3 regions of the Enterocloster bolteae genome follow, and region 1 is predicted to be linked to each of the others. Evidence: riboswitches for the same ligand, from Rfam matches in the RefSeq annotation. Region 1 holds a riboswitch; each other region holds the start of a gene.
The links. Region 1 has a riboswitch for glycine ahead of CGC65_RS25120 (PTS sugar transporter subunit IIC). Riboswitches for the same ligand answer to the same signal wherever they lie in the genome.

Region 1 (10,270 bases):
CGTAAACCATCTGGATTTTGAATCCATAGACCAGATGGATATGATGCGCGGAGAAGAAACAGAAAGTATGGCCTTATTAAGGCTCCATCACACCGGCAGTCCTATGCTGCTCATTCTTCCTGGCTCCCACAACAAATATATATCGGTGGATGAGCAGAGCCGGATTACCGGATGCATGACTTCAATGAGCGGTGAAATACTCTCGTCCCTCACTCAAAATACAATACTGGCAGCCTCTGTCAATTGCAGTTTTTTGGATGAGTCTGAACTGGACAGGCATTGGCTCCTGAACGGATATAAAAATAGCTGTGAATTAGGTATAGGAAGAGCTGCATTTCTGACCAGGGTCCTTCACTTGTTCTGTGAACTTTCTCCACAGCAATTAGGCAGCTACCTCCTTGGAACAGTCCTCGCCCTAGACCTGGAGGCTCTGAGAGGTTCCAAGGCAATCATCTTTAATCACGGTTTTAAAATTGTAATTGGCGGAAGGGGAACAATGGCCCTTGCTCTGTCCCAAGTATTAGAGGAAGAGTATCCTAATTCCGAAGTTTTGCTGGACCGCACCGAATACTTGGCGGGCATGGGAGCCAGGTTAATCTGGCAGACTATGAACACCCGAAAATATATTCAAAAAACATCATGAAATTTGCATAAATGTAAAAAACACCGCCGGGACTCCATCCATTCCCGGCGGCTTTCCTCTCACCATCTGCTTACAGACTCCAGTTCAGGCTCTTACCCTGAAGCTCTGCCATGTGATGGTATATCCCTTTCTTCTCCAACAGTTCCTCCGGCGTACCCTGCTCCGCCACATAACCATCCTTTAGCACCACAATCCGGTCTGCGCCTGCCACAGTCCTCATCCGGTGCGCAATAATCAGCACAGTCTTATTCTTGACCAGATTGGATATGGCCTGCTGTACCAGAGTCTCATTTTCCACATCCAGAGACGCCGTGGCCTCATCCATGAGAATCACGGGGGCATTCTTTAAAAGGGCCCTGGCAATGGACAGCCGCTGCCGTTCCCCGCCGGATAAGGCAGAACCATTTTCCCCAATCCGGGTCTCATATCCGTTTGGAAGACGATGAATAAATTCCTCACACTGGGCTGCCCTGGCCGCTTCCATCACCTCCTGGTCAGATGCGTCTTTGCGTCCCAGACGGATGTTCTCCATGATGGTATTGTTAAACAGGACCACATCCTGGAATACAATGGAAAAGCTTCTAAGCAGGGTCTCCGGCTCTATCCCGCTGATATCCGTACCTCCCAGCGTAATCTTTCCTCTGTCAATATCCCAGAACCTGGCAGCCAGTTTTGCACTGGTAGATTTTCCGCCTCCTGACGGCCCTACCAGAGCTGTCACCTGTCCCTGTCTTGCTGTAAATGACACATCCTTTAAAATCTGTTTCCCCTCTTTATAGGAAAATCCCACATGGTCAAATACAATATCATATCCATCGTACGCAGCTTCCCTGCTTCCCTGCTGAACAGGCTGCTCCTCAATCCCCTTCATCTGTTCCACCACCAGTAAAGCAGAGTACACAGCCGACAGGTTCTGCAGACAGCCGGTAAGAGGTCCGTACAGCCTGGTGGACGCCACCATAAACATGAGGAACATCATAAAGCCGATGGAATGGGATGACAGAAGAGCAGCTCCCGCCAGTACCGTGGTAGCCATGCCGACTTTCAGGAACATCTGGGACGCTGTGACCATGGTGCCGTTTAACAGTTCCAGACGTATGGTGATGGATTCCACGTTCAGAATCTTCTGGTCCAGCCCCCTCAGATACTCCTCCTGCTGGTTGTTGGCCCTGATGTCCTGGATATTCTCAATGCACTCCTGGATTCCGTCCGAAGCAGCGATTTTCTTTCCCTTCTGCCTGCGCTCCACCTGGTCCACCATGGGTCTTGTACCTGCTGCCAGAAGAAAGGATATGGGAACCACCCACAGCACAGCCAGCCCCATCCGCCAGTCAGCCGCCATAAGACACACTCCTATGATCGCCGTGGATAGGAAGGCCCCTATGAGTTCAGGAATAAAATGGGAAAATGCCTTTTCAATAAACGCGCTGTCCGCCATAATGGTGGTGGTCAAATCCGCCAGATCCCGTTTTCCAAAAAAAGACATGGGCAGGGTTCTGAGCCTCTCCGCCAGACGAATACGCATATTGGCGCTTTCCGTATAGGATGCCACAAAGGTAGCGTCATACTGGATTCTCCAGAAAATGAATATTATAACCAGCAGTACAATGCAGGCTGCCACATACCCGGCCATTCCCAGGGAAGGAGCCTGAATCCCCACCAACGGGCCCAGAAGCCGTTCCATAAAGAGGAACAGGATGCCCATGGGGAATATCAGCCCCATATTGGTGAGAGCACAGGAAAATATGGCCTTTGTCAGATCCCTTCCTCCCTGTTCGCTCAAGGCGAATTTTTTCTGCAGATACTTGCTCATGCCTTTCCACCTACCTTCCACTCTGCTGATGTCTGATAATCCTTCCACATTTTTGCATACAGCCCCCTGGCCTTCAAAAGTTCATCATGGCTTCCCTGTTCAGCCACACGGCCTTTCTCCATCACGAAGATACGGTGAGCCCGGCACACCGTAGACAGCCTGTGGGCGATCATTATCACGGTCTTGCCCTCCACCAGCTTCTCAAAGGCCAGCTGAATCAGATATTCATTGTCAGGGTCGGCAAATGCCGTGGCCTCGTCCAGGAGCACAATGGGAGCGTCCTTTAAGATTGCTCTGGCCAGTGCAATTCTCTGCATTTCACCGCCCGACAGGTACACCCCTTTGGTTCCAACCACCGTATCCAGACCCTGGGGCATCTTCTTAATAATGTCCTCACATCTGGCTGCCTTCACGGCCCCCATGACTTCCTCCTTATCTGCCTCCGGTTTTGCCGCCCGTATGTTGTTCATCAGACTGTCCTTAAATAGATGGCTGTCCTGGAATACAAAGCTGACCCTCTTCATCAGTTCTTTTGTCTCCATCTCCCTCACATCCACACCGCCGATACAAATGCTTCCCTGGTCCACATCAAAAAACCTTGGAATCAGGCTGACCAGAGTAGTCTTGCCGCTTCCGGAAGCCCCTACAATAGCTGTGGTGGCTCCCTGCGGCACAGTAAGAGACACATGCTCCAGAGCGTTTACACCGTCCTTGTTATAGGAAAACGAGACGTCCTTAATCTCAATCCTGTGATTTTCAGGCTTCCTGGGAGCTGCGGGCTCAGAAAGAGGCTTCTCTCTGATAACATTCAATATTCGCTCCAGCGCGTCATTGGCAGCCATGGTATTTTCACTGGTCCACATGATTTTGTCCATCATAGTCACGCAGACAGGTGTAAACAGGATATAGAAAACCAGATCCAGGGCCATGGTCACAAAACCCTGCCCGCCCGCCGCATCCCCTGCCAGAAGAAGGCCCGCAGGTATGAGAACGGCAAATATGCTGTTGATGCTGACCGAATAACAGCACATGGGAATTCTGAGGGACAGGGTATAATTCACAGCCCAGTTCTTATAGCGAATGATGGAATCATGAAAGCTCTTAAAGGAAAAAATGCTCTGCTGGAATGTCTTTACCACAGGGATTCCGCGCACATACTCCACGGCCTCGCTGTTCATGTCCTCCAGGGCATTCTGGTACTGCTTCATGCACTCTGCCATTCCCGTCCCCATCATCCTGCTGAGGAAAAATGTACCCACCGCCATGGGAATGAGGCTGATAAGGCCAAATCTCCAGTCAAACACCAGAAGAAGTACCAGCACTGCCGCCGGCGTCACCAATGCTCCCGCCAAATCCGGTAACTGATGGGCCAGATAAGTCTCTGTCTGTCCTGCCCCGTCGTCAATGATACGGCGCAGTTTTCCGCTTCCGGTCCCCCTCAAATAGCCAATGGGCAGCTCTGCCAGGTGGTGAAGGGCAGCCGTCTTCATATTTCTGGCTGTCCGGAAGGCCGAAAGATGGGTACACATAAGAGCCCCAAAATAGATAAGCATGCTCAGGAGTGAGGAAGCCACCGCCATCCACCCCCAGTAAACCAGCGTTCCGCCGGCCAGTCCTCCCGGCCAGTTCAGGACCGCCAGCTTTATCACCATCCACATGCACAGATACGGCACCAGCGCTATAACCGCGCTGATACCTGACAGAATGCATCCTGTCACTGTAAGGTATTTATACTTCCCTGCAAAGGTCATCAGAGTCACCTTACCTGTATCGGGAAGCCGTGTCATAATATGTTTCCTGCTGCCATCCACTTTTTCATCCTCCTTTTCGTTAGTTTCAACTAACTCATTGTTTTAAAAATAAGGCTGTCAGGCTTCTGCCTTCCGGCTTTCCGCCCTCAAGCCTCATCTCTTACTCACCCAACTCCATGATTCGCACCCAGCCCGCATGCTGAAAACGGCTTAATGTGACAGCACAGGTAATTGCCTGTTCTCTCGGCAGGTCGTGGGACACAAATTCATGGAGCTGCTGGAAAAAGGACCTGCACAGAATATGAATCAGTGTGTTGCTCATTCCTTCAGCCGAATGTCCCAAAGATTCCATAGCTTTTATAAAATCCCGGCAGGACTGCTCCTCCACCGCGGCCAGCCTGTCAAAATAACGGTCCCTGGCTTCCTGGGCGCCGCAGCAAAGAAGCAGCTTGAACACCTCAAAATGATCATAGATATAATTCACCATCCAGGGTATGTACTGCTCTGTAATCTCATTCAGCCTGGCTGGCTGCTGTTCAGGCGGCAGCGCAGCAAAGTCCCTGTGCTCTTTACGGTACAGATCCAGCAGTTCCTCCGCCGTATCTGAGGTCAGCGCGTCAAACAATGCTTTCTTCCCCGGAAAATAACCGTATATGGCTCCGGTTGTCACCGATGCCTCCTTTGCGATTCTCCTGAGCGACGCTTTCTCATATCCATATGTGAGAAATTCCTTCTTTCCTGCCTCCAATATGGCAGTAACCGTACCGTTGTACCTGTCCTCCATGACAATCACTCCAACCTTTTCCCATATCATTATAACACTGTTATATAACATGGTTATTATGGTACAAAAAAAGGCATCCGTCAATACATATAACCGATACCTTTTCTCATTAAACCATTTTATATGTTTTTTTGAAAAAACTTCTCAAAACCAATGAATGCAGCGTACTTTCTCAGCCCTTCATCCACCATCTGTCCGGGACCTGCCATATTGTAGAGGGCGGCTTATAAGAGCCCCACCAGCTCCAGGCTCGGTTTTAAAGTATCTGCTCCCGGCTGCCATTTTGCCGGGCATACCTGATCACCGTGCTCCGCCACAAACTGGGATGCCTGAACACGTCTGAACAGCTCGTCCGCATTCCTGCCCACATTTCCCGCGATTACCTCGCAGGCAACAATCTTTCCTTCCGGATTCACGATAAAGCTTCCTCTTTCAGCCATTCCGTCAGCCTCTATCATCACATCGAAATCCCTGGCCAGACTGCCCGTGGGATCCGCCAGCATGGGATACTTGATTTTCTGTATGGTCCTTGATGCGTCATGCCATGCCTTGTGGACAAAATGGCTGTCGCAGGATACGCTGTATATCTCGCAGCCGGCTGACTTGAAGTCCTCATACTTATCCGCCAGGTCCTCCAGCTCAGTGGGGCAAACAAATGTAAAATCCGCGGGATAAAAGAAAAATACAGCCCACTTCCCTAAAACATCTGATTTCTTCACTTCCCTGAACGCTCCGCCTGCATAGGCCTGTACTGTAAAATCGCTGATTTCTTTTCCTATTAATGACATATTGTTTCCTCCTGGTTTTTGTGATGGTTTACTGCTGCCTTGCCTTCTATCCCGTTACCCTTGAAACAGAAATCCATTGCCCGCTGCCCGGTTGTTAGTTTTGTCTAATTTACTCATATTTTACCAGAACTAATCCCTTTTGTCAATAAACAATATTGATAATTATTATTAATATTGTTTATTGCAAAAAAAATAAAAATAACAGCCAGACAAGTTTCCCCATCTGGCTGTTCCCATGCTGCGTTATTACTCCTCAAACGAATTAATGACGGATAATTCCGGCTTCATATCATACTTCTTCTTAAATACTATGGCTCCCACGATTCCAGCCAGGGTACCGCTGATGGCAGCCAGCAGCAGCGCCATAAGTACCTTTAACGGCGGATTGAAGGCAAAGGGCGCCAGCAGTCCGGGTATGGGAGATGCTGTTCCCGGGGCATTGTTGATAATGCCCAGGAATGCGGCGGCCACTCCCGAAAAGCCTCCCCCGAAAAAGTTGGAACAATAAATCGGTATGGGGTGCTTTGTTATGATATGGGCCTGTGTCAGCGGCTCCATCATAACAGCTGCCACGTTGCTGTTATCCCCGAAGTGGAGCATTTTAAAGATGACACCATTGGTAAAGGAACCGCCGAAGCAGGCAATAGCTGCAATACCCATGGGCAGTCCTGTAAGTCCCAGCATGGCGGTAAGAGCCATGGAACTGAGGGGAGACGTACAAATCATCTTGATAACCCCTCCCAGCAGAAGTCCCATGAGAATGGGCGACTGCTCTGTAGCTGCCGAAATCATGCCGCCGATGTGCGCCAGGGCTGCATTCACAGCCGGATCCACCAGGAAGGCGATGAATCTGGCAATCGGTGCAATCATGAGAGCACCCAGCACGGAATCCAGGCCCGGCGGAAGGTGTTTCTCAATAAACGGCGCAATGAAGCCAATTGCATATCCTGCGATAAATCCCGGAAGGATGCCGTATCCTCCCAGAGCAACACCGGCAACTACTGCAAATACGGGATTCACTCCCATGCCTATCGGTACCATAATTGCCGCTGCCACGCCGCCCATGTTGCCCGATATGGTGCCCGTTTCCCCAAGGAATGCCAGGTGAAGCAAATCTCCGGATATGTACCTGTGGACAGCCTCCACAAGGAAAGTTGCAACTGCTGCATTGGCCATTCCCGACATGGCCGCTGAACCTTTGGGCGCCTTCATACTGAAAAGTGAGAAAGCTGCCAGCGTCAATAATAGTAATCCTAACCCCGTAATAATTGTCATAAATCTACGTTCCTCCTGTTTTTTGCTCTCCGCAGATATGCTTGGCCGCTTTCCACCACAGACCGCCGTTACCGCTGTGATAGCTCTTAAGCTAAGGTATATCCTTGGTAGAGTTTTCGCAATGCAGGTAACGAAGAAGTCCCCAAAATTGCAAAAAAACAGAGACAGACATAAACGTAGCGTAGATGTCTGCCTCTGTCCTTTTACCTGAAAGTTTCCCTGACGCGGTTGCTGCTATGCCGCCGGTTGCTTCATCGGTATTCACATTTTAGTGACCTTCTCCAGAGTCCCGTCCGAATTCGATTCTTTTGCCTGAGAGTTTGCGCATCCCCTTCGGCGTTACCTGGCGGTAATCTCTCCCGAATTCATCAACCGGTCTGTCATTAACTTTGTTTATATTTTAACATCAAACATAGAAAAAAGCAATAGAATTATGTTCAGTTTATTTCTTTTTCACAAAAAACATACCGTTTTTTTATGCATACGGCACAATTTTTTTCACAATAAATGACAGAAAATAAACATATGTCCATTTACTCTCTTCCATTCCCAAAATAATTGTAAAATACAGGAAGGGGGATTTTATTTTTTTTCTGTACGCGCCTTCAAAAATCAATCCAGAAGATTGGTCATACTCTTTAAACTGATAGCCAGAGTGGATGTATTGTGGAGCATAGCTGATGCGGCCGGGGTTATGACGCCTCCCACTCCCAGAAGAATAAGACCCAGGTTGAATCCGATAACAAACCTGTAGTTCCGGTCAATCCGGTCCATGAGTGCCCGGCTGATAGCCCTCAGTGTCACCAGTTGGAACAGGTTGTCCTCCGAGATGGTGATATCTGCTATCTCCCTGGCAATCTCAGCCCCTTCGCTGATGGCAATTCCCGCGTCAGCAGCCGACAGGGCCGGCGAATCATTGATTCCGTCGCCAATCATAATAACCTTGCGGCCCTTTTTCTTTTCTTCGTCCACGAACCGGGCCTTGTCCTCGGGAAGGACCTCCGAATAATACTCGTCCACTCCCACCCGTCCGGCAACAGCGGCGGCTGTGCGCTCACTGTCTCCTGTCATCATGACAATCTTGGTGATTCCCTGCCTGTGAAGGGCGGCGATGACCGCATCCGCCTCATCCCTCAGAGGGTCCTCAATGCAGATAACGGCTGCCAGACTTCCTCCGATGGCCAGGTAGAGGTGGGAATATTCCACGGGAAGGCTGTCAAATACCGTTCTCTTATCCTCCGGTATCCTGCACCCCTCATCTTCAAACACAAAGTGATAGCTTCCAATCACCACCCTTTCATCTCCCACATAGGTGGCAATGCCGTGTGCTACAATATAATCCACCCTGGAATGCATCTCCTTGTGGACCAGCCCCCGCTTCACTGCCTCATTTACCACAGCCTTAGCCATGGAGTGGGGGAAATGCTCCTCCAGGCAGGCAGCAATGCGCAGCAGCTCTTCCTTTCCCATGTCATTGAATACCACCACATCCGCCACCTGGGGCCTGGCCTTTGTCAGGGTTCCTGTCTTGTCAAAGATAATGGTGTCGGCAGCAGCCGCTGCCTCCATATACCTGCCTCCTTTTACCGTAATATGGCAGCTGCCGGCCTCGCGCATGGCCGAGAGCACAGACAGGGGCATAGCCAGCTTCAGCGCGCAGGAAAAATCCACCATCAGGATGGACAGGGCCTTTGTCACATTGCGGGTCAGCAGCCACGTAAGTATGGTTCCGCCCAGACTCCAGGGAACCAACGCGTCCGCCAGGGTGGCTGCCTTTCCCTCAGCCGTGGACTTAAGCTGCTCCGACTCCTCAATCATGGTCACAATCCGTTCAAACCTGGTGTCGCCCGCAGCCGTCCTCACCCGCAGGGTAATCTCTCCCTCCTCTACGGCTGTTCCCGCATACACGTAGGAGCCCTCCTCCTTCCTGACAGGCACTGATTCCCCTGTCATGGAAGCCTGATTCACCATGGCGTCCCCGGAAGCGACCACTCCGTCCAGAGGAATCACATTTCCCATATGGACCGTTACCAGGTCTCCCTCCCTGATTTTTGAAACAGGAACCAGGACCTCTGTCCCATCCACATTCTGCCATACCCCGGAAATGTTTAAGGACATGCTCCTGGCAAGGTCGCCCACTGACTTTTTGCGGGTCCATTCTTCCAGAAGTTCCCCAATCCCCAGAAGGAACATAACAGAACCCGCCGTGTCGAAATCCCGTCTCAGGACAGACACGGCAATCGCTGCGGCATCCAAAACCTCCACCTCCAGCTTGCCCCTGAGCAGACAGCGGACTCCCTTTAGCAGGTACCTGACGGAGTGGGCGGCCGTATAGACGGCTCTGACAGAAGCCGGCAGAAAGGATTTGGCAAATGCCCTGACCACCACTTTCCGGACCAGCTTCTCCTTGTATTCGCGGTTCAGGGCCCTTCCGCTGTTCTTCGGCACCAGCTCTTCCATCCGCTCACTATCATAAGAAAACCTCTGTATTCCCTCCAGTATGCACCTGCGGCTGCCTTCATACACCACAGCGGCATCCGCTGTTCTCTCATATACCCTGACATTTTTTACTCCGGGAAGGGTGCAGAGATAATAATGCAGCAAATCAGCCTGCCGTATGCTCATATCCTTCTGATAAAAATGAACCCTGACCCTTCCCCTTATCTCATGTCTAATTACAAACTTCATTGTTTCAAGCTCCTATTTTCAACTGTCCTGGACACATTTTCAGAGTAAATGAAAAAATTACCGCCCGGAGATTTCTTCCCCAGGCGGATTATACATTACGCTGTAACCGTATCAGCAGAAGCTGTCTCATCTTCCTTCAAATATTCTGAGGTATGCTCAGGGGACTCCTCCCTGCTTTCATCCTCAAATACCTCCTGACAGCGCTGTGCATTGATTTCCCTGGCCTCTGCCAGAATATCCTCAGCGTTCTCCTGGATATTGGAGGCGGTGGTCATCACACAGTTTTTAGCCCTTAATCCGGCAGCCAGGCAGTTGATATATAACTTTTTGGCATCATCGCTTCCCAGAATCTTCACACCTGCTGTTCCAAACAGGACGCCGCCTAAAAAAAGGCCCATTTTTTTACATTTAAAACAATCGATCATTCCTTTATCCTCCTAAATTATATGTAAACAATCCTTATCAGGCACAAAAGAGTATGCAGGGCTGTTATGATGCTGTCTTGGCCTTTACATTCACATTAAGAGA
Region 2 (10,270 bases), 3.1 Mb from region 1:
AGCACCCTGCCCCAGTTTTACGTGACAGCAGCCTGTATCGGATTTTTTGAATGCGGCTCCACTATGATTCCGGTCAGCGTACTGATTACCAACTGGTTCAGGAAAAAGAGGGGACTGGTTATGAGTATTGCCATGGTGGGATCCAGTATAGGCGGAACCATATTAAGCCCCATAATCGGAAACCTCATCGCATCCCAGGGATGGCGGTTTACATATAAGGCTGTGGGCATAACCAGGCTGGTTATCCTGGTTCCTCTGGTGCTGCTTGTCATCAGGCGGACTCCCGCTGATATGGGGACCAAGGCATACGGCGCGGATGAGGAGGGAGAGACAGGAAAGGCCAGGAAAACAGAGCGGGAGTGGAATGTGTCGCTGAAGGAAGTAAAGAAAAAGCCCATGTTCTGGTGCTTTGTATTGGGATGCACGCTGATTTCAGCCACTGCAGCCGTCATTACACAGATACCGGCCTCGGTTATGGATGCCGGATATGCAACCACCACAGCGGCCTCCATCGCCTCCTTGTACCTGTTTATTGCCATTCCCGGAAAATTGGTACTGGGACATATTTATGACAGGTATGGTGTGAAGGCAGGAATACTATTTGGAAATACCATGTTTTTTCTTTCCGTTATTTGTTTGATATTTATTAAACATCAGCCCTTCCTGTACCTGATGGCAATTTTGTTTGGATTCGGGACCTGTATAGGAACTGTAAGCGCTCCGGTTATCACCAGCGGCATCTTCGGCACAAAACATTACGCAGAAATCTATGGATTCCTGAGTCTGTTTCCCAGCGTGGGATACGCCCTGGGCGGCCCTCTGATTGCGTCAGCCTATGATTTGACAGGCTCATACAACATTGCCTGGATTATTGTGGCAGCCCTGTCCATCGTCATGACGGCATTTCTTTTGTACTCCTACAGGGTCAGCCGCGTGTGCATAAAGGAGCAGGAAAAAACTGCTGATAGGGCAAAAAACACAATGCAATAACGGCAAAATGCGTTAAAAATTAAACACATTTTACCTATTGACTGAAAATATTAAGTGTGATACTATGACATTAGCACAAAGCAGAATCATATAGAAATGCTTTTGTTGACAATTTTATATAATCGGATGATGGATTCGGGAGAGACTGCACAGGCAGCGCCGAAGGGGAAGCGAAGAACTCTCAGGCAAAAGAACCGGATACTGGACGAAACTCTGGAAAGCGATAGCACCGACGAAGCCAAATCTTTCAGGTACAAAGACAGAGCGCATGAACATTATTTGTTCGTGCGCTTTTTTTGATATCCGGGTCATGGATACAGGGCATGTGTGTATACGGGCCTCCTTCAAAAAAAGCGCGCGGTACAAACAGGGAGGTGGTATGGTTTCGGAGGCGGAAACAGGGCATATGGATGTGTTTGTGATGAAGGGCATATGGATATGTCCGTGATGAAAAATAAAAAGGAGGATATGAACCAATGGTTGAACAGGTAATGGATTTTATTGAAGGATATGACAAGGAGATAGGGGAGGCAATCAAGGCGGAGTGCGGACGCCAGAGAAGGAATCTGGAGCTGATTGCTTCCGAGAACATTGTGTCGGAGCCCGTGATGGCTGCCATGGGAACGGTTCTCACCAACAAATACGCAGAAGGATATTCAGGAAAACGCTATTACGGCGGATGTGAGTTTGTGGACGTGGTGGAGACCATTGCCATTGAACGGGCAAAGAAGCTGTTTGGATGCGACTATGTGAATGTACAGCCTCATTCCGGAGCCCAGGCCAACATGGCTGTGTTCGTAGCCATGTTAAAGCCGGGCGACACGGTTATGGGCATGAACCTGGACCACGGCGGCCATCTGACACACGGAAGCCCTGTGAATTTCTCAGGACTGTACTTCAACATTGTGCCCTACGGCGTCAATGAGGATGGGTACATTGATTATGACAAACTGGAGGAAACAGCAGTTGCCTCCAAGCCGAAACTTATCATCGCAGGGGCCAGCGCCTACTGCCGGACCATTGATTTTAAGCGGTTCAGAGAAGTGGCCGACAAGGTGGGAGCTTACCTGATGGTGGATATGGCTCACATCGCCGGGCTGGTGGCGGCAGGTGTGCATCCCAGTCCCATTCCATATGCGGACGTGGTAACCACAACGACCCACAAGACCTTAAGGGGTCCAAGGGGCGGCATGATTCTGGCCAACCAGGCAGTGGCAGACAAATTCAATTTCAATAAGGCCATTTTCCCGGGAATCCAGGGCGGACCTTTGGAGCATGTCATTGCAGCCAAGGCAGTCTGCTTCGGTGAGGCGCTGCGGCCGGAGTTCAAGGCTTACCAGGAGCAGGTGGTTAAGAACGCAGCAGCCCTGGCGGCAGCTCTTAAAAGGCAGGGTTTTAACATTCTCACAGGAGGAACAGATAACCACCTGATGCTGGTGGACCTGAGGGGAATGGACGTATCCGGCAAGGAACTTCAAAACCGCTGCGACCAGGTATACATCACTCTGAATAAGAACACGGTTCCCAATGATCCCAGAAGCCCCTTTGTCACCTCGGGCGTGCGCATCGGAACACCGGCAGTCACCTCCAGGGGACTGAAGGAAGAAGATATGGAAAAGATTGCTGAGTGCATCTGGCTGGCAGCCACTGATTTTGAGGCTAAGGCTGATTATATCAGAGGCGAGGTTGACAAAATCTGCGGTAAATATCCGCTGTACCAGTAAGCTGCCGGGAAACTGGAAATGAGACGAAGCAGTTGGGGAACTGTTGAGATACAACCATAGAATATGGAAAAAAGGAGCAGAGAATATGGAATTAAAGACACCGCTGTATGACATGCATGTAAAGTATAAGGGAAAGATTGTGCCGTTTGCAGGCTACCTCCTTCCGGTTCAGTACGAAAAGGGAGTGATTGCGGAGCACATGGCAGTGCGTGAGCAGTGCGGCCTTTTCGATGTGTCCCATATGGGCGAGATTTTGTTAAGCGGGCCGGATGCCCTGAAGAATGTGAATATGCTTCTGACCAATGATTATACGGTCATGGAGGACGGTACAGCCAGATACAGCCCCATGTGCAACGAGGCAGGAGGCGTGGTGGACGACCTGATTGTCTATAAAATTAAGGACAACAGCTATTTCATCGTTGTCAACGCATCCAACAAGGATAAGGATTACCAGTGGATGAAGGACCATGTGTCCGGTGATGTGGAGCTTAAGGACATATCCGGCCAGGTGGGCCAGCTTGCCCTTCAGGGACCAAAAGCCCTGGATGTACTTAAGAAGGTGGCGGACCCGGATGCCATCCCGGATAAGTATTATACCTTTAAGAAGGACTGCTGCATAGACGGTATTCCCTGCATCATCTCCAAAACAGGGTATACAGGCGAGGATGGAGTGGAAATCTACATGGCCGGGAACGACGCTCCCAGGCTGTGGGAGCTTTTGCTGGAGGCCGGCAGGGAGGAAGGGCTGATACCCTGCGGCCTGGGAGCCAGGGATACCCTGCGTCTGGAGGCATCCATGCCCCTTTACGGACATGAGATGGATGACACCATCACTCCGAAGGAGGCAGGTCTTGGTATCTTTGTCAAGATGGATAAGGAGGACTTTATCGGCAAAAAGGCATTGCAGGAAAAGGGACCTCTTACCAGGAAGCGCGTGGGACTTAAGGTTACGGGCAGGGGCATCATCCGAGAGCATGAGCCGGTATTTGCCGGGGAACAGCAGATTGGAACCACCACGTCCGGCACCCATTGCCCGTATCTGGGATATCCGGCAGCCATGGCATTGGTGGATATTGCATACAAGGAGCCGGGCACCCAGGTCGAGGTGGATGTGAGAGGCCGCAGGGTTGGAGCGGAAGTGGTGAAGCTTCCATTTTATAAGAGAGAGAAATAAGCAGGGATTATGAAATGCTCAAAACAAGGAGGAAATAAAAAATGAACGTGCCAAAGGAATTAATGTATACAAAATCCCATGAGTGGGTAAAAACAGTGGATGACACAACCGTGACAGTAGGACTTACGGATTATGCCCAGGATGCTCTGGGAGACCTGGTGTTTGTAAACCTTCCGGAGCCGGGAGACGATGTGACGGCAGGCGAGGCATTTTCAGATGTGGAGTCTGTGAAGGCAGTATCAGATGTACTTTCTCCTGTTACCGGCCAGGTAGAGGAAATCAACGAGGAACTGTTAGACAGTCCGGAATCTGTAAACCAGAGCCCCTATGATGCATGGTTCATCAAAGTAAAAGACGTAAGCGGCAAAGAGGAACTGATGGACGGGGAGGCCTACGAGGCATATCTGGAAACACTGTAGACATCTTGAAAAGGAGGTGGACCCATGGGTTCTTATGTACCCAATACCAGTGAAGAGCAGCAGGAAATGCTCAGGGAAATCGGCTTTGACAGCTTTGAGGCGCTGTTTTCCCATATCCCCCGGGAGGTCCGTGTAAAAGGCGGTTTAAAGCTTCCTGAGGGGCTTGGCGAAATGGAAGTCATCGGGAAGATGAAGGAAATCGCAAAACAGAATGTGGTGTTTAAACATATATTCAGAGGGGCGGGAGCATACAGCCATTACATACCTTCCATTGTAAAGAGCGTGGTATCCAAGGAGGAATTTCTTACATCCTATACCCCTTACCAGGCCGAGATCAGCCAGGGCATTCTTCAGTCCATATTTGAATATCAGACCATGCTCTGCCAGCTTACAGGCATGGATGTGTCCAATGCTTCTGTCTATGACGGGGCCACGGCAGCAGCCGAGGCAGCGGCCATGTGCAGGGACAGGAAGAGAAGCAGGGTATATCTGTCCGAAACCACCCATCCGCTGGTCACGGAGGTGGTAAAGACTTACTGCTTCGGAAGCGGAGCCCAGGTGGTGATGGTTCCTGAAAAGGACGGAGTCACGGACGCGGACGCCTTAAGGGAATTAATGGACGGCACGGCAGCCTGCTTCTATGTGCAGCAGCCTAACTACTATGGCAATCTGGAGGATTGCAGCCTTCTGGGAGAAATCACCCATGAAAAGGGAGCCAAATATATCATGGGCTGCAACCCCATCTCCCTGGCGCTCCTGCCTACGCCGGCAGAATGCGGGGCGGACATTGCGGTGGGAGACGGCCAGCCCCTGGGCATGCCTCTCAGCTTCGGAGGACCGTACCTGGGCTTTATGACAGCCACATCAGCTATGGGAAGGAAGCTTCCGGGCAGAATCGTGGGAGAGACAAAGGATGTGGACGGCAGGAGGGCGTATGTGCTGACCCTTCAGGCCAGAGAACAGCATATCAGACGTGAAAAGGCCAGCTCCAACGTGTGCTCCAACCAGGCTCTCTGCGCCCTGACTGCCAGCGTATATATGGCGGCCATGGGAGCAGATGGATTAAGAAAGACCGCTGTTCTCTGTACCTCCAAAGCACATTACCTGAAGGAACAACTGGAACAGGCCGGCCTCACGGCCAGGTATGACAGGGAATTCTTCCATGAGTTCGTCACTGAAAGCGATACGGACAGCGGCCTAATCTTAAAAGCTCTGGAGGAGAAGGGAATCCTGGGAGGACTGCCTCTGAGCCACAGGGAGATTCTCTGGTGCGCCACTGAGCAGAACCGGAAGGAAGATATGGACCAGGCGGTTCAAATCGTGAAGGAGGTATGCGGAGCATGAAATTAATATTTGAAAAAGGAACTCCCGGCAGGCACTGCCACCTGCTTCCGGACTGCGACGTGCCGGTCCATCAGATAGGAGTTGGCAGGAAGGAGAAGCTGAATCTGCCGGAGCTCTCTGAAAATGAAATCAGCAGACATTATACCGGCCTTGCGGGGCGCGCCCACGGCGTCAACAACGGTTTCTACCCCCTTGGCTCCTGCACCATGAAGTATAACCCAAAGGTAAATGAGGAGGCGGCGTCGCTGGAGGGCTTTGCGGGCATCCATCCGCTGCAGCCGGAACATACGGTCCGGGGCGCCCTCAGGGTATTCGATCTGGCGGAGCAGTATCTGTGCGAGATAACCGGTATGGATGCAATGACCTTCCAGCCCGCGGCAGGCGCCCATGGGGAATTTACGGGTCTGCTGCTGATTAAGGCTTACCATCACTCCAGAGGGGATGAAAAGAGGACGAAAATCATTGTTCCGGACTCTGCCCACGGCACCAATCCCGCCAGCGCCACCATGGCCGGCTACAGCGTTGTCAGCATCCCCTCCAGGGAGGACGGATGTGTGGATCTGGATAAGCTTAAGGAGGCAGTGGGGGAGGACACGGCAGGACTGATGCTGACCAATCCAAACACGGTAGGGCTCTTTGACAAGAATATCCTGGAGATTACCCGCATTGTCCACGATGGGGGAGGGCTGTGCTATTACGACGGAGCCAACCTCAACGCGGTCATGGGCATTGTGAGGCCGGGAGATATGGGATTTGACGTAATCCACCTGAACCTCCACAAGACATTTTCCACGCCTCACGGCGGGGGCGGTCCGGGAAGCGGCCCTGTCGGCTGCAAGGAATTCCTGCGTCCCTTCCTTCCGGGCTTTATGGTTAAGGGGCCGCAATCCATTGGAAGCGTGAAGATGTTCTATGGAAACTTCGGGGTGGTGGTAAAGGCGCTGGCCTACATCATGACCCTGGGCAGGGAAGGCATTCCCGAGGCGTCATCCAATGCAGTGTTAAATGCCAATTATATGATGAATAAGCTGTCAGACCTGTATCAGATGGCTTACAATGAAACCTGCATGCATGAGTTTGTGATGACGCTGGAGGATTTGAAGCACGATATCAATGTGTCGGCCATGGATATTGCCAAGGCACTTCTGGATTACGGCATTCATCCCCCCACCATGTATTTCCCGCTGATTGTCCATGAGGCCCTGATGGTGGAGCCCACTGAGACAGAGTCAAAGGAAACCCTGGACGAAGCCATTGAGGTGTTCCGCAGCATATATGAAAAAGCAAAGGCAGATCCGCAGAGCCTTCACCAGGCTCCAGTCAAAACACCGGTCCGCAGGCTGGACGAGGTAACTGCGGCAAGAAAGCCGGTGCTGCGCTATATCGGGGAGTAAGTAACTGATTTACGAAAAAATACAGGCAGTGCTCAGGAGCGTGTTGAAATAAATTTTCAGACACGCTCCAGCGCTCTTTGGCGGCAATAGGAGGAAAGATGGCAGATATATTTGATTTGGTTATTATAGGAGCAGGTCCCGGCGGTTATGTGGCGGCGATCAAGGGCGCCAAGCTGGGACTTTCGGTGGCAGTGGTGGAAAACAGGGAGGTAGGGGGAACCTGCCTGAACCGTGGCTGTATTCCGGCCAAAGCCATGATTCATGCGTCCCGGCTTTACAGGGAGATGAAGGAGGGCGGGCAGTTCGGCATCTTTGCAGAGAATGTCCGGTATGAGTATGATAAGATTCTGGAATATAAGGAGGGAACGTCAGGAAGCTTAAGACAGGGAGTGGAACAGCTCTTTAAGGCAAACAACGTGACACTGGTTAAGGGAACCGGCACCCTGCAGGCGGACAAAACCGTGCTGGTGACAGGGTGCGAAGGGGAAGAGGAGAGCCGGGTGCTGAAAGGAACGCATGTGCTGCTGGCCTCAGGCTCAAAACCCATGAACCTGCCCATTGAGGGACTGGAACTGCCGGGGGTTCTGACCAGCGACGGGCTGTTGGGGCTGCAGCATGCGCCGGAAAGCCTGCTGATTATCGGCGGAGGCGTAATCGGAGCTGAATTTGCATCTGTATTTTCATCCCTTGGCATCCGTGTAACCATCGTGGAAGCCCTTCCCAGACTGCTGGCAAATCTGGATAAGGACATTTCACAGAACCTGAAAATGATTCTCAAAAAGCGGGGAATCAAAATCTATACAGGGGCCATGGTAAAGAGAATTGAAAAGACGGAACATGGTCTGGCCTGTGTCTTTGAGGAAAAGGGTGAGGAGAAGCGGGAGGAAGCAGATTATGTGCTGTCGGCCGCCGGCAGGGTGCCTGAAACGGAAAAGCTGCTGGGACCAGGGACAGAGCTTGCCATGGAGCGGGGAAGAATCACAGTGGACTCCAATTTTGAGACATCCATGGAGGGCGTGTACGCCATCGGAGATGTGATTAAGGGAATCCAGCTGGCTCATGTGGCCAGTGCCCAGGGCGTGTGGGTGGCGGAACACCTGGCGGGAACCGGACACTCCATTGATTTATCGGTAGTTCCCAGCTGTGTGTACACCAGCCCTGAGATTGCGTCCGTGGGACTTACGGAGGACGAGGCGGCCCAGGCTGGAATACCTGTATCAGTGGGGAAATTCCTGATGTCTGCCAACGGGAAATCACAGATATCCAGGGAGGAAAGAGGCTTTATCAAAATCATCGCAGAAGCCGACACCAAGGTGGTGCTGGGAGCCCAGATGATGTGCGCCAGGGCCACGGACATGATCGGGGAGATGGCAACCGCAGCCGCAAACAAGCTGACCGTACCACAGCTGCTTCTGGGAATGCGCGCCCATCCCACCTACAATGAGGCAGTGGGAGAGGCGCTGGAGGAGCTTGAAGGCGGCAGCATCCACACGGTTCCCAGACAGGCTCCGGGCAAGCTTAAGAGCAGACAGTAACCAGGAGAACAGAATGTCAGGAGGAATAAGTTTATGGCAGTCATCAGTGCATTTGACGTATTAGGCCCCAATATGATAGGGCCTTCCAGTTCACACACGGCGGGAGCGGTGGCCATAGCCCTCCTGGCCCAGAAAATGATAGCAGGACAGATTATCGAGGCAGAGTTTACCTTGTACGGTTCCTTTTCCAGGACTTACCGCGGACACGGCACGGACAGGGCGCTGCTGGGGGGAATCATGGGATTTAAGACAGATGACAGGCGGATCCGCGATTCCTTTTCCATCGCGCAGCAACGGGGACTGCGGTATTCCTTCCTGACAAACGAGAAGGATAAGGACGTACATCCCAACACAGTGGATATCCGCATGGTAAATGACCGGAACCAGGAGATGACGGTCCGGGGGGAATCCCTGGGGGGAGGAAAGGTGCGCATTGTAAAGATAAACCAGGTGGATGTGGACTTTACAGGCGAGTACAGTTCCCTGATTGTCATACATCAGGATAAACCGGGGGTGGTGGCCCATATTTCCAAGTGCCTCAGCGACTGCAATGTGAACATCGCCTTCATGAAGCTTTTCAGGGAGGAAAAAGGAGCACAGGCTTACTGCATCGTGGAGTCTGATGAACGCCTGCCTCTGGAGATTACGGATTGGATTAACAGCAACCCGCATGTATACCATACCATGCTGGTTCAGGTATAAGGAGGGATGGACATGGATTTTAAGAGCGGGGCAGAGCTTCTGGAGCAGTGCGCTGTCCGGGGAATGACTATATCGGAAGTGATGAAACAGCGTGAATGTGATTTAACAGGCGTATCCATGGAGGACATGGAGGCCAGGATGAAGGATGTACTGGCGGTCATGAGGGATTCAGCCACCCTTCCGCTGAGAGAACCGGTCACATCCATCGGCGGCCTGATTGGCGGAGAATCGGCCAGGATGGAGGAACGGCGCAGAAAGGGCACCTCCATCCTAAGCGGCGTCCTGGGCAGGGCTGTCATATATGCCATGGCTGTTTTGGAGGTTAATACCTCCATGGGACTGATTGTGGCAGCACCTACAGCCGGGTCTTCGGGCATTGTGCCGGGACTGCTGCTGGCCCTCCAGGAGGAATACGGCCTGGAGGACGACTTGGTGGCGGACGGCCTGTTTGCAGCCTCTGCCGTCGGATACCTGGCCATGCGCAACGCCACCGTGTCAGGGGCGGTAGGGGGATGCCAGGCAGAGGTGGGCGTGGCCTGCGCCATGGCGGCGGCTGCCGCAGTGGAGCTTATGGGAGGAACTCCCGCCCAGAGCTTGGACGCTGCGTCCGCTGCCCTGATGAATCTTTTGGGACTGGTATGCGACCCTGTGGGCGGCCTGGTGGAATGCCCCTGCCAGAACCGGAATGGGGCAGGGGCTGCAAACGCCCTGGTCTGCGCGGAGACAGCGCTCAGCGGTATACGGCAGCTGATTCCGTTTGATGAAATGCTGGAAGCCATGTATGCAGTTGGCAGAGGGCTTCCCCTGGAGCTGAGGGAAACAGCCCTGGGCGGCTGCGCCGCAACCCCCTCAGGCTGCAGAATGGGATGCTGCGTGCAGAAGGCGTAAGATGTAAGGATGGCAGGAAGGAGGCAGGTATGGATTTTAATGAGGCGGTGGATTTTGGGGTGACGGCAGACTCTGGGGAGAGGATGGACTTTGACGGGGC
Region 3 (10,270 bases), 910 kb from region 1:
CGACGGCAACCATGACCATATAACCAACTTATCCCGGGGCGCATACGGCCCCAAGCAGGGCGTACCCAGAATCCTGGACATGCTGGATGTGTATGGGGTAAAGGCAACCTTTTTCATTCCCGGCGTTATAGCGGAACATTATCCCCTGGTGGTAAAGGAAATCAGCCGCAGGGGCCATGAAATCGGATTTCACGGATACCTCCATGAGGAATCCACCGCCACTTCCTACGAGGAGGAAGATGCCACCATGACCCGCTGCGAGACCATTATAAAGGATCTGACCGGACAGTCCATAGCAGGACACCGCGGACCGGGTGGCGTGATACACGATTACAGCCTGAGACTGTTTCTGGAGCACGGCTACCTATACAGCTCCAATTGGAGGGACTCCGACGGTCCCTTTATCCATACCATAGACGGCCGGCAGGTTCCTCTGGTAGAGCTTCCCAAGGATTCTATTTTTGACGATACCGCATACGATTTTTACACGGATTCTGCTCCGGAACGGTATGAACTGAAATCCCCCCGGGAAATGTTAGAAATCTGGAAGGATGAATTTGATTCCCTGGCAGCGGAAGGCAGGATGATTAACTTTGTCCTCCATCCACAGTTCATAGGACGCGCCAGCCGGGTAAACATGCTCAGTGAGCTTATAGGCTATATGCTGTCCCATGGGGCCTGGATTGATACCAACCGGGCAGTGGCGGAGTATGTGCTGGAAAACCGGGATTTATTAAAGCCTGACAGATAAATCTTATCCCCGCTTTATCTGCTCTGGGCCAACTTTCATAAAACATAACAGCAGGCGCCTCCTTTCAGACTCACGTCAAAAGGAGGCGCCCTCATGTTCAGATAACCATATTCAAATAACCAATTTCAGATAAGCCCATCCATATGCTCATATCATATACATCTCAGAACAAGGTCTGCTGCTCATACTCACAATCCCTTTCCAGCTGGGGCGGTTCCTGGCCCAGCAGTTCCTTTGTCTTTGCACTGTCCAGAATCCATTCCCTAACCTGTTCCCTCTCAAGAACCAGAGGCATACGGCTGTGGACAGGGGCCATGGACGCATTGGCCTGGGTGGTCAGTATAACGAAGTGTTCCCCGTCCTCATACCTGCCATAAAATCCTGCCAGGAACAGAATCCGGCTCCCTTCCTTAGTGAATGTAAATTTCTCTTTATTCTTATTCCACTCATAAAACCAAGAAACCGGGATCACTGCCCGGCGCATGCTCACACTGTCCCGGAACATCCGCTTTTCAAACACCGACTCTGACCTGGCATTAAAAACCAGCCCCTTTCCGCCCGGCCCGGGATACCCCCATTTCTGCCTGCAGACCCGCAGACTCCCGCCCCGGCCCGCGTAAGAAGCTGTCCCGGCGTTCTTTGCCGGGGCCGGTACATTAGATGCCTCTTCCAGGGCTGCCACAATGACCGGCGCCATGTCGCCCGGATGGATGTCCCGGTCCAGAACTCCCAGTTCCAGTTTCCAGTCCTTCTGCTCCGTTATGTCTCTTATCTCATCTAATAACTCCGCGCTGAAATGATATCTGCCGCACATGAAATTCCTGCCCGCCTTTCCTGAGTATTCCATTCCTATGGCGGCATTTTGTCCGCCTACTGTATTATATACCCAAACCCTTAAAAATCAATGCAGGCAGTGAGCAGGAACGCAGCCAAAGCTCCATTACCTCACAGCTTCCAGTATCCCCTCACTGAATGTGGGGTGAGGGAATATAACCTTAGCCATATCCTCCAGCGTCAGCCCGTTGGCCATAGCCACCGCAAACTGGCTGATCATATCCGTGGCCCTGGCACACATCATCTGGGCGCCCAGGATGCGGTGTGAACCGCTGTCCGCCACCACCTTTATAAATCCCCTCTCCTGCTGGGACAGAATAGACTTGCCGTTGGCAGACATGATATACTTCTTTGTCACTGCTTCCATTCCCCGGGCCTTGGCCTCATCTGCGCTGATTCCCACGCAGCCGATTTCCGGATTGGTATACACACAGGACGGAATGATATCCGTGCGGATCACCATATCCTCTCCTGCCATATGCGCCACTGCGTTTCTGCCCTGGGCAGTGGCTGCATGGGCCAGCTGAATGCCGCCCGTCACATCGCCAATGGCATATATGCCCGGTACGCTGGTTTCATATTTTTCATCCGTGATAATACGCCCGCGTTCCATGGCCATATCCTTCACTTCCCGGCTGCTTTCATCGGTTATAAGACCGCCTGTATAAGCCCTGCGGCCCGTAGCGATAAGGATGCCGTCCGCCCTGGCCTCGCAGGGTTTGTCCTTTTCCGTATATCGGCATATAAGTCCTTTTCCATCCTCTGTCTGAAGGATCTCCTCCACCTTTGCCCCCGTATGGATATCCACATTTCTTTTCTTCATAATCATTTTCAGGTTCTGGGCAATTTCCTTATCCATGGTGGGCAGAATACGGTCCAGGGCCTCAATAACAGTCACACCATGGCCCAGGGAACTGTATACAGACGCAAATTCCATACCGATTACTCCGCCGCCTATAATAATCAGATGTTCAAACATATCCTTTTTGTCCAGCAGACCGTCACTGGTGACCACTCCCGGCAGGGATGAGCCTGGTATGGGCGGGCACGCGGGAACGGAACCAGTGGCAATGAGAATATGGCTGGTTTCCAGAACCACCTGGTCCTGTTTCTGTCCGCCCGGTTGTTCCTCTGATTTCCCCTCCGGTTTGCCTTCCGATTTTCCCTCTGATGTATCCTCAGCCGCCGCCACCTTTACATGCTCCCTGTCCAGTATGGTTCCCGTACCGTAATAAACTGAAATCTTGTTGGTTTTCATAAGGGAGGCAATGCCCTTTCTCAGCTGTTCCAGCACTTCATCCTTTCGTTTCTGGACCATCTCCATGTCAACCGCGGGTTCCCGGACCGTCAGGCCGATGGATGGCCCTGACTGTAATTCATGGTACAGCTCTGCTGTGTGGATGATTGTTTTGGTGGGAATGCATCCCCGGTTCAGGCAGGTGCCTCCCAGCTCACGGTTTTCCACCAGAGCGACCTTCATTCCCTTTTGAACCCCTTCAATGGCGGCCTCATATCCGCCCGGCCCCGCGCCAATCACCACCAAATCAAATTTGTCAGCCATATAAACCTAACCTCTCTTCCATTTATGTTCTGCGTTTACAGCGATTCCCTCACAAGGGTCATGATATCCTCTTTTATCCGGCATGACTGCGGTTCATCCGCGCCCGTATATTCCCCTGCCTGAAACGCGTCTGTTCCCATGGCTTTTACCGCCCTGCATATATCCTCCTCCGCATAGGCGCAGCCCTTAAGCTGTTCAGCCAGCATTCCGATCATCTCCTGGTCCATGGCGTCTGAAAATACATTCACATCCTGTATCATGCCTTCATCCACATGAAACTGTATCTGGATATTGCCCCATGGAAACCGTTTCTCCATTTCATACTCAAAGGGGATCTTCCTTCCGTATTTCCACTGCCAGGAAGCAAATTTCTCTGTCCGGGCATCTATGTCCGGCTGAGGCAGCTCCCCTTCCTCCATCCTTACGGCAGGCTGACCATAAACCTTGGAAAATGCCTCCACCAACGCCGACTTTACTTCCTCCAATGTGATATCCGGCTTAAACTCGCATAAATTGGCCACCCTGGACTTTACAGAGGTCACTCCTTTGGAGGCCAGCTTCTCTTTTGATACATTCAGATACCGCGACATATTTTCCTTGTCCGCCCGTATCAGTATGGTTCCGTGATGGTAGCAGCCGTCCCCTGTTCTGTAAAATGCGTTGCCTGAGAACTTGCGTCCATCCACCGTGATATCATTACGCCCCGTCTTCTCAGCATGGATTCCCAGACTCCTTACGGCTTCCAGTATTACATCCAGCTGCCGTGAAACATCATAATCGCCGGCGCCCACAATAAATGTAAAATTCAGATTCCCCAGATCGTGGAACACCGCGCCTCCGCCGGAGAGCCGGCGCACTAAATATCCGTTCTCCTGTTCCAGGAAATTCACCCTGCATTCCCTCCAGCAATTCTGGTTCTTTCCTATCACCACCGTATGGCGGTTCTGCCACAGATACAGAATGCAGGTTCCCTGGGGAACATGAAGGGTCATGTATTCCTCCATGGCCAGATTCCGGTAGGGGTATGTATTATCTGTCTCCATCCACACAAGTCTGTTTATCATGTCAGTCTCCATTCTATAGAAAGGCTGCCTGGGCAGCCCCTTCCCCGGCCATGTACGGATATCCGGGATATCCATACATAACCAGGGACATGCCGGCTGTCCAGGCAGTCCTATTTCATTTTCATCATTCCCATGTATAGCGCAGTACCGGCTTACGGGCCGCCGTAACCTCATCCGGTCTTCCAATCGGTGTAAGGTGGGGCGCACTGTGAAGTGCCTCAGGATCTGCCAGGGCCTGCTCGTAAATCTTATGGAATACCTCGATTGCCTCATCCAGTGTCTCCCTGGACTCTGTCTCAGTAGGCTCCACCATCAGCGCCTCATGTACAATCAGCGGGAAGTACATGGTCGGCGGATGGATGCCGTAATCCAGAAGGGCCTTGGCGATATCCATAGCGGATATATCCTTGTCATGCTTCATCTTCTCCAGACTCATGACAAACTCATGCATGCAGGTCTCGTTGTAGGCCATGTCATAGACATCCGACAGCTTCACCCTCATATAGTTGGCATTCAGCACTGCATTGCGGGCAGCCTCCGGGATGCCCTCCTTTCCAAGGGTCAGGATATAGGACAATGCCTTAACCACCACCAGGAAGTTGCCGTAGAACATCTTCACATCCCCAAGGGAATCCTGCGCCTTCACAAAGTGGTATGTATCCTCTTCCTTTTCCACACGCACGCCAGGTATAAAGGGCTTTAAGATTTCCTTGCAGCCCACAGGACCGCTTCCTGGCCCGCCGCCGCCGTGAGGTGTGGAGAATGTCTTGTGCAGGTTCAGATGGACCACGTCAAATCCCATGTCACCCGGCCGCACAATGCCCATAACCGCGTTCAGGTTGGCGCCGTCATAATAGCACAGTCCGCCTGCATCATGTACGATTTTGGTAATCTCCAGAATGTTCTTGTCAAATAATCCCACGGTATTGGGGTTGGTCAGCATCAGACCGGCTGTGTCCTCCCCTACCGCTGCCTTTAACTGCTCCAGATCCACGCAGCCGTCCTCCCTGGACGGAATGCTCACCACGTCGTAGCCGCACATGGACGCACTGGCCGGATTGGTTCCGTGGGCAGAGTCGGGAACAATAATTTTGGTACGTTTGGTGTCATTGTGATGTACATGGTATGCCTTGATTAAAAGCAGTCCTGTAAACTCACCGTGTGCGCCTGCTGCCGGCTGGAATGTCATTGCATCCATGCCCGTGATTTCGCAGAGATATTTCTCCGCCAGATATAAAACTTCCATGGAACCCTGCACCGTAGCCTCCGGCTGCAGCGGATGGACTCCCCTAAAACCCTTTAAAGCGGCTGCTTCCTCATTTACCTTGGGATTGTACTTCATGGTACAGGAACCCAGAGGATAGAAACCGTCGTTGACACCGTGGGAACGCTTTGCCAGCTCCGTATAATGGCGGCTTATTTCATTTTCCGACATGTGCGGAAGGCGGGGCTGTTTCTCACGGATATGTGCTTTTTCAAAAGATACCTGTGGCACGTCACAGGGACTGATTAAATCCAGTCTTCTCCCGGCTGACCCTTTTTCAAATACAAGTTTCATGAACCGCACACCTCCTTTTGTCCGCATTCCCTGTGAAGCGCCTCCCGTACAGCAGAGGCAAGTTCATCCATCTCTTCCCTGGTGTTCATCTCCGTAGCGCACCAGAGGATTTCCCTGTCGGAAAGCGGCAGTCCGCCCAGGATTCCCTTGCTTTCCAATGCCCTTAAAATGTGGGCGCTGTCCGTGCACCCGCCCTCAGGGCTTACGGTAACGAACTCATGGAAAAATTCACAGTTATGCTTTGGCTCAAGTCCTGCTTCCTTTAATACATCCCTGAGATAGTGGGCCTTGGACATGCACTGGCCTGCTGCCTTAGCCATACCGTCTGCTCCCATGGCTGTCATATATACAGAGGCGGTCAGAGCGCACCATGCCTGGTTGGAGCACACGTTGGAGCTGGCCTTCTCACGGCGTATATGCTGTTCACGGGCCTGGAGAGTAAGAACAAATGCCCTTCGTCCCTCATGATCGGCTGTCTCGCCTACAATACGGCCCGGAAGCTTCCTGGTCATGGCTGCCGTGGCTGTCATAAAGCCCAGATAAGGTCCTCCAAACGCCAGAGGCATGCCAAGAGGCTGGCCGTCGCCCACAGCGATATCCGCCCCGTATTCTGCCGGGGTCTTCATAACAGCCAGGGCCATGGGGTTGCAGCCCATGATGTACTTGGCGCCGGCCTCATGGACGATGCGGCCCAGGGCGTCCCCGTCCTCTATATTGCCGTAATAGTTGGGCTGCTGCACATAGAAGCAGGCGGCCTGGGGGTCTGCCTTCAGCATCTCTTCCAGAGCTGCCCCATCCGTTACCCCGTCTTTTTCCGGAACCATAACAACCTTTGTATTGCTGCCAAAGCAGTATGTCTTCATGACCTCGATAACGCCCGGATTTGCAGCCGCAGAAATATAGGCTGTGGTTTTCTTTCTCTCCTTACACATGGCAATGGCTTCCGCCGCAGCCGTGGCACCGTCGTATATGGATGCATTGGAGGCGTCCATTCCTGTGAGTTCACAGAGCATGGTCTGATACTCGAATATGGACTGGAGGATGCCCTGGCTGATTTCCGCCTGATAAGGCGTATAGGCAGTGACAAACTCCTCTTTTGACGTCACGTTTGAAACAATGGCAGGTATGTAGTGGTTATAAGCCCCTGCCCCCCTGAAAATATGGCGGAACACAACATTCTTACCGGCTATGTCCTCCATTCTTGCCTTAACTGCCTGCTCGCTGAGTCCTGAAGGGATATTGACCCCTTCCTTCAGCATTACCTCATCCGGTATATGGGAGAACATCTCCTCAAAGCTGGCATATCCAATCTCACGAAGCATCTCCTGCTGCTCCTGCTTCGTACCTGGTACATAACTTCCCATATAATCTCACCTCACCTCTCATGGGATGGAATACCTTCCCCGCCTTAATCCCCTAATCCAGGGTCTTCACATATTCCTCATACTCTGCCGCGCTCATTAACTGCGCTGTGCCGGTTACATTCTCCACCTTCATGAACCATGCCTCATAAGGCGCCTCGTTGATGGATTCCGGGGCGTCTAACAGTACCTCGTTGATCTCGGCCACTGTGCCGCTTACCGGTGAATACACATCGGATACAGCCTTTACGGATTCCACATCTGCAAACGGCTCTCCCTCTGTCACCTCGTCCCCTGCTTCCGGCAGGTTTACGAATACCAGATCCCCAAGAGCGTCCTGTGCATAATCAGACACTCCCACTAAAACCGTGCCGTCCTCCAGGGTCTTTACCCACTCATGTGACTTTGCATACTTTAAATCTTCTGGAAAATTCATTCTTAATACCTCCTTGAACATGCTGTTCTTTATTATATTTTAAAAACTTGTTTATTATATCCCATAAATTACTGCCGTTTATAAAATGGCAGCTTCACTACCTCCGCGGCCACGCGGCGCCCGCGCACATCCACTTCCAGCGCTGTCCCCGGATCCTTAAACCCTATGTCAACCAGGGCCATGGCTGCCGGATATCCCAGGAACGGGCAGTGTGTGCCGGAGGTGGTCATACCCACCTGCTGTTCTCCTATGTAAACAGGCTGGTGCTCCCTGATGATGCCGCGGCCGGTTACCTTTAATCCCACACGCTTCCTGGTCAAAGGTCCCTTGTCCTGGATAGCCTGTTTTCCGATGAAATCATCCTTATCCATCTTCACAAAGATTCCCAATCCGGCTTCCTTGGGAGAAATAGTATCGTCCATCTCATGTCCGTACAGAGGCATGCCTGCTTCCAGCCTCAGGGTATCCCTGGCGCCCAAACCACACGGAATCAGGCCCTCATCCTTTCCTGCCTCCATGAGCAGTTCCCACATCTTAGGCGCATCCTCCGGCGCCAGATAAATCTCCACTCCGTCCTCTCCGGTATAACCGGTTTTGGAAATGATGCATTTCATGCCGCCCACCATGCGGTCAAAAAGGCAGGTATAGTATTTTTCAGGAATATCTTCCTCCTTCGCCACCTTTTTAAGCACATCCATTGCTTTTGGTCCCTGCAGGGCAAGCTGTGCCACCTGGGAGGAAATATCATCAAACACAACATCCCCTGACTGGTGGGCCTTCATCCACGCATAGTCCTTATCCTTGTTGGCAGCGTTCACCACGATAAAATAGCAGTCATCCCTGACCTTATACACAATCAGGTCATCCACCACGCCTCCCTGTTCATTGCACATGGGGCTGTATCTGGCCTGGCCCTCCGCCATGACCGTATAGTCATTGGTCAGGAGCATGTTCAGATTCTTAAGGGCGTCCGGTCCTTTGCAAATCACTTCCCCCATGTGTGACACGTCAAAAAGACCGCATTTGGTACGCACTGCCATGTGTTCCTCGATAACGCCTGTTTCGTACTGTACCGGCAGAAGATACCCTGCAAAAGGTACGATCTTGCCCTTATACGTTACGTGAGTGTCGTAGAGAGGTGTTTTTAACAAAACCTCCCCTGCTGTTTCTGTTCCCATAATCACTACCTCCTTCATGAAATTGTCTGGTCCTTAACAATCATAGACTATGAAAGCGCACGAACAAAAGATGTTCATGCGCTCTGTCCTTGGACCTGAAAGATTTGGCTTCTTCGGTGCTATGCTCTCCAGAGTATCGTCCGGTATCCGGTCCTTTTGCCTGAGAGTTTTCCGCTTCCCCTTCGGCGCTGTGTTCTGTATGCTGATAATACACGGATACGCTATATCAAGCGTATTCTGTATCTTTCATACATTTTGGTCAGTCTCTCCCGAATCCATCTTCCGATGATATAAAATTGTCCGCAAACGCAAATCCCACCGGCTTGCCTTGTGCTAATCCCATACTAACACAGGCGCGATTTTCAGTCAATAGCTAAAAAGTGTTTAAATTTTAACACATCAATCGCATTTTTCGCCTTATTTTCCAAACTTATTTTCACGAATATTTTACGGTTTATTTAGAAAAAATACTGGTAATCTCCTATGAAGTAGTATATAATGAGCAAAGGTGATGAGGCGAAGGGGTTCCTTTGGCCTCATTCTTGTATGAGTACGGTTTTAGGTGAGCAAAATCTTAAGTGAAAGAAGGTGACAAGATGCATAAGTTTATGCGGACAGTAGGATTCAGTATGTACCAGAAAAAACAGGATATGGCGAAGCTTTTAAAGCGTCTGGTAAAAGAAGCGGAGATGACCGGCCGCCTGGCGGAACAGGAAGGCAGCAGGTTCTGTGAACTGCGAACGGAAGTGGCCCCCGGCATGGGAGTTGCCATGATAGGCGAGATGAGCCCCAAAGGAACATTCAGCCGCGAGTATTACTTTCCCTATGTCAAGAACCCGGATGTAAGTTCAGAGGCGGAATGTTCCATCCAGCGCCACACGGAGCGTGAAACTTATGCAGGCCTTCTTGATGAATACAGGGTGGGCATATCCCTAATCTTCTACATGGAAAATTCCATGGAGTACAGGATGCGCCGCAGCGCCCGCCAGCCTGTCCAGCCAAAGGGAGCCGCCCTTACAGGACTGGCAGTCCAGGGTAAGGTGCTGCTGCCTGTCAATAAGACGGAAAAACAGGCAGAGGACTCCCGTCAGGCCGCCAAAAAACGCAGCAGTCTCCTGGAAGCCGCAAAACACGGCGATGAGGACGCCATTGAGACGCTGACCATAGAGGACATCGACCTCTATTCCATGGTATCCAGACGGATTGCCCATGAAGATGTGTACTCCATCATAGAGACATGTTTCATGCCCTGCGGCATAGAGTGCGACCAGTACTCCGTCATAGGGGAAATCACGGAAATCAGCACCAGCGCCAACCGGATTACCAAGGAAGAAATATATAACCTGAAGCTGGACTGCAACGATATGGTATTCCATGTGGCCATCAACAAACAGGACCTGTTAGGCGAGCCACGGATAGGACGGCGCTTTAAGGGACAGGTGTGGATGCAGGGTACGGTGCTGTTTTAAAGGGATGTTTCAACGGGATGTTTATTTGAAAATAGGACTTGATTTTTTTTACCACTTA

Region 2: another riboswitch for glycine. It lies ahead of glyA (serine hydroxymethyltransferase); the one in region 1 lies ahead of CGC65_RS25120 (PTS sugar transporter subunit IIC).
Region 3: another riboswitch for glycine. It lies ahead of gcvT (glycine cleavage system aminomethyltransferase GcvT); the one in region 1 lies ahead of CGC65_RS25120 (PTS sugar transporter subunit IIC).

The regions. Positions count from the first base shown of each region.
Region 1 covers NZ_CP022464.2:5,423,531-5,433,800, forward strand. The annotation lists gene CGC65_RS25095 (2-dehydro-3-deoxygalactonokinase) at 1-643, shown strand, start outside; gene CGC65_RS25100 (ABC transporter ATP-binding protein) at 714-2,456, opposite strand; gene CGC65_RS25105 (ABC transporter ATP-binding protein) at 2,453-4,267, opposite strand; gene CGC65_RS25110 (TetR/AcrR family transcriptional regulator) at 4,368-4,991, opposite strand; gene ahpC (alkyl hydroperoxide reductase subunit C) at 5,216-5,779, opposite strand; gene CGC65_RS25120 (PTS sugar transporter subunit IIC) at 6,026-7,054, opposite strand; glycine riboswitch at 7,246-7,343, opposite strand; glycine riboswitch at 7,345-7,426, opposite strand; gene CGC65_RS25125 (heavy metal translocating P-type ATPase) at 7,667-9,742, opposite strand; gene CGC65_RS25130 (DUF6110 family protein) at 9,838-10,167, opposite strand; gene feoB (ferrous iron transport protein B) at 10,232-10,270, opposite strand, start outside.
Region 2 covers NZ_CP022464.2:2,283,795-2,294,064, forward strand. The annotation lists gene CGC65_RS10715 (MFS transporter) at 1-990, shown strand, start outside; glycine riboswitch at 1,117-1,197, shown strand; gene glyA (serine hydroxymethyltransferase) at 1,467-2,714, shown strand; gene gcvT (glycine cleavage system aminomethyltransferase GcvT) at 2,800-3,888, shown strand; gene gcvH (glycine cleavage system protein GcvH) at 3,930-4,307, shown strand; gene gcvPA (aminomethyl-transferring glycine dehydrogenase subunit GcvPA) at 4,332-5,651, shown strand; gene gcvPB (aminomethyl-transferring glycine dehydrogenase subunit GcvPB) at 5,648-7,045, shown strand; gene lpdA (dihydrolipoyl dehydrogenase) at 7,144-8,580, shown strand; gene sdaAB (L-serine ammonia-lyase, iron-sulfur-dependent subunit beta) at 8,614-9,282, shown strand; gene sdaAA (L-serine ammonia-lyase, iron-sulfur-dependent, subunit alpha) at 9,295-10,170, shown strand; gene CGC65_RS10765 (bifunctional folylpolyglutamate synthase/dihydrofolate synthase) at 10,200-10,270, shown strand, end outside.
Region 3 covers NZ_CP022464.2:6,329,524-6,339,793, forward strand. The annotation lists gene CGC65_RS29385 (polysaccharide deacetylase family protein) at 1-751, shown strand, start outside; gene CGC65_RS29390 (SOS response-associated peptidase) at 915-1,565, opposite strand; gene lpdA (dihydrolipoyl dehydrogenase) at 1,692-3,146, opposite strand; gene CGC65_RS29400 (lipoate--protein ligase) at 3,182-4,210, opposite strand; gene gcvPB (aminomethyl-transferring glycine dehydrogenase subunit GcvPB) at 4,335-5,768, opposite strand; gene gcvPA (aminomethyl-transferring glycine dehydrogenase subunit GcvPA) at 5,765-7,132, opposite strand; gene gcvH (glycine cleavage system protein GcvH) at 7,185-7,565, opposite strand; gene gcvT (glycine cleavage system aminomethyltransferase GcvT) at 7,634-8,743, opposite strand; glycine riboswitch at 8,882-9,025, opposite strand; gene CGC65_RS29425 (DUF3881 family protein) at 9,340-10,212, shown strand.